Regions from separate parts of the Anaerotruncus massiliensis (ex Togo et al. 2026) genome, predicted to be linked through region 2. Evidence: predicted binding sites of a transcription regulator. Region 2 holds the regulator's gene; the other holds the start of a gene.
What was found. The regulator Rex, encoded in region 2, represses fermentation and respiration genes when NADH is low (regulators of the CRP and FNR family bind a similar motif). The targets are predictions, from matches to a motif close to ATTGTTAANNNNTTAACAAT.

Region 1 (4,047 bases), on a different contig from region 2:
CTTCTCGCCCATTTCGAGCCAGTGCGCCCAGTAGTCGCCCATGTTGTAGCCGCAGAAGGGCAGCATCGCCATCGGGTCGCGGCGGACGACGCCCACGGCGCCGGCGGCGGCGGCAGTCGTCTCGGAGGCCATGGTGGAGCCGACGAAGACGCCGTGCTTCCAATCCCTCGCCTGGTAGACCAGCGGAGCGGTCTTGGCGCGGCGGCCGCCGAAGATGATCGCGGAGATGGGCACGCCGTTGGGGTTATTGAACTCGGAGGAGATGCAGGGGCAGTTGACCGCCGGAGCGGTGAACCGGGAGTTGGGATGCGCGCCCTTGGAGCCGTCGGTGCAGTCCCACTTCTCGCCCTTCCAGTTGAGCGCGTTCTTGGGCGGGTTCTTGTCGAGGCCCTCCCACCAGACGGTGTTGTCGTCGAGGTTGTGGACCACGTTGGTGAAGATCGTGTTCTTCTGGGTGGAGATCAGCGCGTTGGGGTTGGACTTCATGTTGGTGCCGGGGGCGACGCCGAAGAAGCCGTTCTCCGGGTTGATCGCCCAGAGGCGCCCGTCCGGGCCGACGCGCAGCCAGGCGATGTCGTCGCCGACCGTCCAGACCTTGTAGCCGGCATCCTGGAATTTCTTCGGCGGGATGAGCATGGCCAGGTTGGTCTTGCCGCACGCGGAGGGGAACGCCGCGCAGACGTATTTGATCTCGCCCTTGGGGTTCTCCAGGCCGAGGATGAGCATGTGCTCGGCCATCCAGCCCTCGTTCTTCGCCTGGTAGGAGGCGATGCGCAGGGCGAAGCACTTCTTGCCGAGCAGGACATTGCCGCCGTAGCCCGAGTTGACCGACCAGATGGTGTTGTCCTCGGGGAACTGGACGATGTAGCGGTTCTCCTCCTCCATCTTGGCCTTGGAGTGCAGGCCGCGGACGAAGTCGTTGGAGGTGTCGCCGAGCTGGTCGAACGCCTGCTGGCCCATGCGGGTCATGATGTCCATGTTGAGCACGACGTAGATCGAGTCGGTCAGCTCAACGCCCACCTTGGAGAAGGGGGAGCCGATCGGGCCCATGCAGTAGGGGAGGATATACATGGTGCGGCCCTGCATCGCACCGTCGAAGAGGGTGCGCAGCTTGGCGTACATGACCTGCGGGTCCTCCCAGTTGTTGGTCGGGCCGGCGTCCTCCTTCCTGCGGGAGCAGATAAAGGTCCTGCCCTCGACGCGCGCGACGTCGTTGATGGCGGTGCGATGGAGCAGGCAGCCCGGGAGCTTCTCGGGGTTGAGAGCCTCCATCTCGCCGGTCGCGAGAGCCTGGTCGCGCAGCTCTTTGAGCTGGGCCTCGCTGCCGTCGATCCAAACAACCTTGTCGGGTTTTACAAGCGCCTTCATCTCCTCAATCCAGTTGAGGACATTCTTGTTGTTTGTCATGATTGTTCTCCTCTCGGTGTATTTGGAATAATTTATAAAAACCATGCCGGAATGCGGGGGAATTTGGTCGGTTTTCTGTGGAGTTTCCCTAGAAAATCGAAATCTCCCACGTTTATCATTATAGACCGAACCTTTTGAAATTGCAATGGGTTTTCTGGAATTTGTGTTAATTTTTCGTCAAAGTTTTGCAGGAGGGCAAAGTTCCCTCCTGCATTTTGTCAGTCCCGCGCCGAAAACGCCGCCGCGATATCCATGGACGGGGCGGCGTTGAGGGAGAGCGCCGCGGGCGGATTTGCAAGGAATTCATAGTAGCCCTGCGCGCCGATCATCGCGGCGTTGTCCCCGCAGAGGGAGAGGGGCGGCACGTAAAGCGCAAAGCCGTTTTTCCGGCACATCTCCCCGAGCGCGGCGCGCAGGCCGCTGTTGGCGGAAACCCCGCCCGCCGCCGCGACGACGCGGTATCCGAGCTCCTTCGCCGCGGCCTCGAGGTGGCTGGTCAGCACCTCGCAGACCGTCCTCTGGAAGCTCGCGGCCAGCGAATCGGCGTCGACCTCCTCCCCCTTCTGCCCGGCGTTGTGCAGCAGGTTGATGACCGCCGTCTTGAGCCCCGAAAAGCTGAAGTCGTAGGGCGCGCCCTCGACGCGGGGCTTGGGGAGCTTATATCTGCCCGGGTCGCCGCGCCCGGCGGCCTCGTCGATGTAGACGCCGCCCGGGTAGGGGAACCCCATCGCGCGGGCGGACTTGTCGAACGCCTCCCCCGCCGCGTCGTCCCGCGTGCGGCCGACGACGCGGAATTCGGTGTAGGAGCGCACCTCGACGATGTGGGTGTGCCCGCCCGACACCACGAGGCAGAGGAAGGGCGGCTCCAGCTCGGGATGGGCCAGGTAGTTGGCGGCGATGTGCCCGCGGATGTGGTGGACGGGCACGAGGGGCTTTCCCGCCGCGAGGGCGAGCCCCTTGGCGTAGTTGACCCCCACGAGCAGCGCGCCGATGAGCCCCGGCGCGGCGGTCACCGCGACGGCGTCGATCCCCTCGAGCGGGACGCCCGCCTCGTCGAGCGCGCCCTGTACCACCGGCACGATGTTCTCGCAGTGGCGGCGGGAGGCGATCTCCGGCACCACGCCGCCGTAGACGCGGTGCTCCGCCACCTGCGAGTTGATGACCGAAGAAAGGACCCTGCGCCCGTCCTCCACCACGGCGGCGGCCGTCTCGTCGCAGGAGCTTTCGATCGCTAAAATTTTCATGTCGCTGTTTCCTCCCGCGCCCCCCGCGTCAAAAACGCCGTCATCAGGATGGCGTCCTCCGCCGGGTTGGCGTAAAAATTGCGGCGGCGGCCCACCGCGCCGAAGCCGAGCTTCTCATAGAAGGCGATGGCCGCGCGGTTCCCCTCCCGCACCTCGAGGGTCAGAAAGCCGAGCTTTTCCCGGCGGGCGTAGAGGAACATCCGCCGCATGAGCGCGGTGGCGATCCCCCGGCGGCGGAATTCCGCCGTGACCGCCACGTTCGCGATGTATCCCTCGTCCAGCACCCGGTGCATCCCGGCGTAGCCGACCACCCGGCTTCCGCTGCGGGCGACGAAGAAGACCGCGCAGGGGTTTTCCAGTTCCCCCGCGAGGGTGCGCCCGCTCCACGGCTGGGAGAAGCACTCCGCCTCGATTTCGGCCACCCCCGCCACGTCCGCCCCGGTCATCCGCCCAAAGCGGACGAGGTACTGGGGCGTTCCCGAGAGGCGGGAAATCAGCCGGAGGCGGCGCGGTCTATTTGGCTTCGAGCCAGTTGTCCCCGACGTTGGCGTCGGCCACGAGGGGGACCTTGAGCGTAATGGCATGTTCCATTTCCTCCTTGAGGATCGCGGTCGCGGCCGGGACCTCCTCCGCGGGCGCCTCGACGAGCAGCTCGTCGTGCACCTGCAAAATGAGACGGGCGCGCAGCCCCTCCCGGCGCAGGCGTTCAAACACCCGCACCATGGCGATCTTGATGATGTCGGCGGCCGTCCCCTGGATGGGGGTGTTGCGCGCGACCCGCTCCCCGAATGCCTGCGTCACCTTGTTGGACGCGGCCAGCTCGGGCAGATAGCGGCGGCGGCCGAAGAGAGTTCTCACATAGCCGTTTTCCCGCGCGAATTTGATGGTGTCCTCCATATACTTCCGGACGCCCGCGTAGTGCTCCAGGTAATTCTTGATGTAGCTGTCCGCCTCGGCGATCGAGACGCCGATATCCTGCGAGAGGGAAAACGCCCCGATGCCGTAGACGATCCCGAAGTTGACCGCCTTGGCGCGCGAGCGCATGACCGGCGTGACCATCTCCTCCGGCAGGCCGAACACCTGCGCGGCGGTGGTCGTGTGGATGTCCTCGCCGCTCTGGAAGGCGGCGATCATGTTTTCATCGTCCGCGAGGTCGGCCAGCACCCGCAGCTCGATCTGCGAATAGTCGGCGTCGACCAGCTTCCAGCCCTCCCGCGCGCGGAAGAACCGGCGCAGCTTGCTGCCCTCCTCGGTGCGCACCGGGATGTTCTGGAGGTTCGGCTCGGTCGAGCTGATCCGGCCGGTGCGCGTCTCGGTCTGCTGAAAGGTGGAGCGCACCCGCCCGTCGGGCCCGACCACCTTGAGGAGCCCGTCCACATAGGTGGACTTGAGCTTG
Region 2 (4,047 bases):
GGTGCGCGGCGCGTCCAAGGGGGAGGGGCTGGGCAACAAGTTCCTTTCCCACATCCGCGAGGTGGACGCGATCGTGCATGTGGTGCGCTGCTTCGAGGACAACGAGATCATCCATGTCGACGGGGAGATCGGCCCCCGGCGGGATATCGAGACGATCAATCTCGAGCTCATCTTTTCTGACATCGACATCGTCGACCGCAAGATCGACCGCGCCCTCAAGGCCGCCAAGGGAGGCGACAAAACGCTCGCCGCGCAGGCGGACGTGCTGGGGCGGCTCAAGGCCCACCTCGAGGAGGGGAAATCCGCCCGCAGCTTCGTGTGCGACGCGGAGGAGCGCGCCGCGCTCGAGGACATGCCCCTGCTCTCCGACAAGCCGGTCATCTACGCCGCCAACATGAGCGAGGCGGATTTCACCGGCGGCATCGAACAGAACCGCTTTTACCATGAGGTGGAGGAGATCGCGGCGGCGGAGCACGCCGAGGTGCTGCCCATCTGCGCCCGGATCGAGGAGGAGATCGCCGACATGTCCGCCGAGGACAAGCTGCTCTTCCTCGAGGAGATGGGGCTGCATGAGTCGGGCCTCGACCGCCTCATCAAAAAGAGCTACGCCCTGCTCGGGCTGATCTCCTACCTCACCGCCGGCAAGCAGGAGGTGCGCGCGTGGACGATCACGCGCGGCACCAAGGCCCCGCAGGCCGCCGGGAAGATCCATTCCGATTTTGAAAAGGGCTTCATCCGCGCCGAAGTCGTCGCGTACGACGACCTCATCGCCTGCGGCTCGATGGCCGCCGCCAAGGAGAAGGGCCTTGTCCGCTCGGAGGGCAAGGAATACGTCATGCAGGACGGCGACGTCGTCCTCTTCCGCTTCAACGTCTGATGAGGCGGGCGCTGGTCCTGTGCGGCGCGCTCGCGCTCGCCGCGCTGCTCTTTTTGTTCCTGCGGCCGCACCCGGAGCGCGCCGCCTTCCTGCCCGAGGCGCAGAACGACTTCGTCCTGGGCGTGGTCGGCCTGCCCGGCGGCGCGCCCGCCCCGGAAAGCGCATCCCCCGTTGACGGGGTCCCCTCCCGGGCGGAAGTGGTCCCCGCGGAATCCTCCGCGGCTTCCGAGGCCGGGTCCGCCGAGGCCGAATCCGGCGAACCGGAAAATACCGCCCCGCTTCCCGAAGCCGCCGCGCTCCCCGCCGGGGAACGCAGCGTGGACGCCCGTCCCGAGCGGGAGAGCTACCCTGTTGGGACCGGCGAGATCGCGCTCGTCGTCACCAACCGGACGGAAAACGACCTCATCTACACCCACTGGTTCGACTTCCGGCGGGTGGAGGGGGACGCCGTCGTGCCGCTCACCCCGCGCGCGGGGCTGATGGCAAACCCCGACGACGTGAACGCCGAACGGGTGCTGCACGGGGGTGAGACCGTCACGATTACGCTGCCCATCGACCTCTTCGACGAGCCGTTGCCGCCGGGCACCTACCGCGCGGCGCAGTTGAGCTGCTTCGCGGATACCGGCGGGCAGGCGCTCGCCTGCTCGGAGATCACCGCGGACTTCGTTATCGCGGAAAGCTGAAGAGCAGGCCGGGGCGCCGCCCCGCCGCCTTTTGAAAAAGGCGGGCGAAAATCTTTGCTTTTGGCTTTCTCACGGCGCCCCCCTTTGCGGGGGACGCGGCCGGCCTGCGCCAAACGTTCTTTGCCCCCTTTCTTTCAAGAAAGGGGGCTGACGGCTTCCGGAGGAAACCGGACAAAAGAAGGCCCCCGCCGCAAGGCGGGGGCCTTCTTATTTTCGCCTCCCCGTCATTCATCCTCGGGGTAGGCGGCGTTGATTTGGTAGCAGAGGGTCATGAGGCTGTCGCCCAGGTGGACGTTCTCGACGACCGCACCCTCAAAGTCGAGGGAGAGGTCGTAATGGGAGAAGTTCCAGAAGCAGTTGACGCCGAGCTTCATGAGCCGCTGGGCGGTCTCGAAGGCGACCTCCTTAGGGATACAGAGGATGGCGGCCCGCGGGGACTGCTCCTTGCAGAACGCCTCGAGCCCCGCCATGTCCTGCACGGTCAGGCTGCTCACCTTCTGGCCGATCACGCGGGGGCTGTCGTCAAAGATCCCGACGAGCTTGAAGCCGCTGCTCTCGAAATCCATGTGGCGCGCGATCGTGCGGCCGAGGTTGCCCGCGCCGATGAGAACCATGGGGGTATGCTTGTTGAGACCCATGATATTGCCGATCTCCTTGTGGAGCGCGGCCACATTGTAGCCGTAGCCCTGCTGCCCGAAGCCGCCGAAGCAGTTGAGATCCTGGCGGATCTGGGACGCGGTCAGCTGCATCAGGGAGGCCAGCTCGCGCGAGGAGATACGGGTGACGTCGCGGCTGAGCAGGTCGCCGAGGAACCGGTAGTACCTGGGCAGCCGCTTGATAACGGATAGGGAAACACCCTCGTGTTTCGGCATATGCAAAACCTCTCGATCCAGAATTCCCGGTTACAGCCGTGCGATGGTGTCCATCACATAGTTGCCGAATTCCTCGCAGGTGCAGCCGGTGTCGCGGCCGGTGACCGCGAGCTTCTTTTCCTCGTACATACAGATGTCCAGCGCCCGTTCGAGCTTATCCGCCTCGGCCTGGTAGCCGATGTGGCTCAGGAGCAGCACCGCCGCCCGCAGCATCGAGCAGGGATCGGCGTATTTGCCGCGGCCCTCGGCGATCATGCGCGGGGCGGAGCCGTGGATCGCCTCGAACATCGCGTAGCGCTTGCCGAGGTTCGCGCTGCCCGCGGTGCCGACGCCGCCCTGGAATTCGGCGGCCTCGTCGGTGATGATGTCGCCGTAGAGATTGGGCAGCACGAACACCTGGAAGTCGCGGCGGCGCTTGGGGTCGATCAGCTTGGCGGTGGTGATGTCGATGTACCAGTCGTCGGTCGTGATGCCGGGGTACTCCTCGCCGATCTTCTGGCAGAGCTTCAGGAACTTGCCGTCGGTCGTCTTGACGACGTTCGCCTTGGTGATGATCGACACGCGGCTCTTGTGGTTCTTTTTCGCGTAGTCATAGGCGAGCCGCGCGATCCGCTCGGTGCCCTCGGTGGTGGTCACGACGAAGTCGAACGCCACGTCCTCGTCCACGTTGAGGCCGCAGGAGCCGATCGCATAGGCGCCCTCGGTGTTCTCCCGGAAGAAGGTCCAGTCGATCCCCTCGCTCGGCACCTTGACGGGGCGCACGTTGGCGAACAGGTCGAGCTCCTTGCGCATCGCGACGTTGGCGCTCTCGACGTTGGGCCACGGGTCGCCCGCGCGCGGAGTCGTCGTGGGGCCCTTGAGGATGACGTGGCATTTTTTGAGCTCGGCGAGCACGTCGTCGGGGATCGCCTTGCCCTGCGCCGCGCGGTTCTCGATCGTCAGCCCGTCGATCGTGCGGAACTCCACCTTGCCCGCCCCGACCTCGTCCGCCAGCAGGTGCCGGAGCACCCGCGCGGCCTCGTTCGTGATGATGGGGCCGATGCCGTCGCCCCCGCACACGCCGATGACGATGGTGTCGAGCTTCCCGTAGTCGGTAAACTCCTTCTGCGCCTTGATGCGCTCGTTGCGCGCGAGCTGCGCTTCCACGAGCGCCGCGAACTTTTCAGCGGCGGCTTTGACTTTCTGGTCCAATCGCGTTTCCTCCCATATTTTCATTTCCCCCGCGCGCTCTCACGCCGGACGGTCTGTCTATATATGATAATTTTATAACAGACTTACCCCATTGTCAATGAACGATGGAAAGAAATCCGGTCGCCTCCCCCGCTTTTACGAGGGGAACAGCCCCGCCTCGCTGCACATCTCGACCTGGGCGCGCAGCGTGCGCTTGGCGGCCGCGAGCCTGCGGCTCACGGTGGAGGGGTGCACCCCGAGCTCCAGGGCGATCGCCGGGATGTTGCGCCCCCCGAAAAAATAGAGCGCGACGACCTGCCGCTGCTTGGGCGGCAGGTGGCGCACGGCGCTGCGCAGGAACCGCGCGTACCGTGCGCGCGCGGGTGCGTTGTCGGCGCACTGCGGCGCGGCGATCCGCTCGAAATCCTGGAGGGAAAAGGTGCTT

Region 1: a site for Rex is predicted at 1,570-1,589, ahead of RCI06_RS07840 (phosphoenolpyruvate carboxykinase (GTP)). Genes of this name have one in related genera too.

What each region holds. Positions count from the first base shown of each region.
Region 1 covers NZ_JAPJQF010000020.1:4,635-8,681, reverse strand. The annotation lists gene RCI06_RS07840 (phosphoenolpyruvate carboxykinase (GTP)) at 1-1,407, opposite strand, end outside; gene tsaD (tRNA (adenosine(37)-N6)-threonylcarbamoyltransferase complex transferase subunit TsaD) at 1,626-2,651, opposite strand; gene rimI (ribosomal protein S18-alanine N-acetyltransferase) at 2,648-3,097, opposite strand; gene polA (DNA polymerase I) at 3,165-4,047, opposite strand, start outside.
Region 2 covers NZ_JAPJQF010000017.1:33,215-37,261, reverse strand. The annotation lists gene ychF (redox-regulated ATPase YchF) at 1-877, shown strand, start outside; gene RCI06_RS07265 (hypothetical protein) at 877-1,560, shown strand; gene RCI06_RS07260 (redox-sensing transcriptional repressor Rex) at 1,785-2,432, opposite strand; gene RCI06_RS07255 (isocitrate/isopropylmalate family dehydrogenase) at 2,463-3,647, opposite strand; gene RCI06_RS07250 (sigma-70 family RNA polymerase sigma factor) at 3,759-4,047, opposite strand, start outside.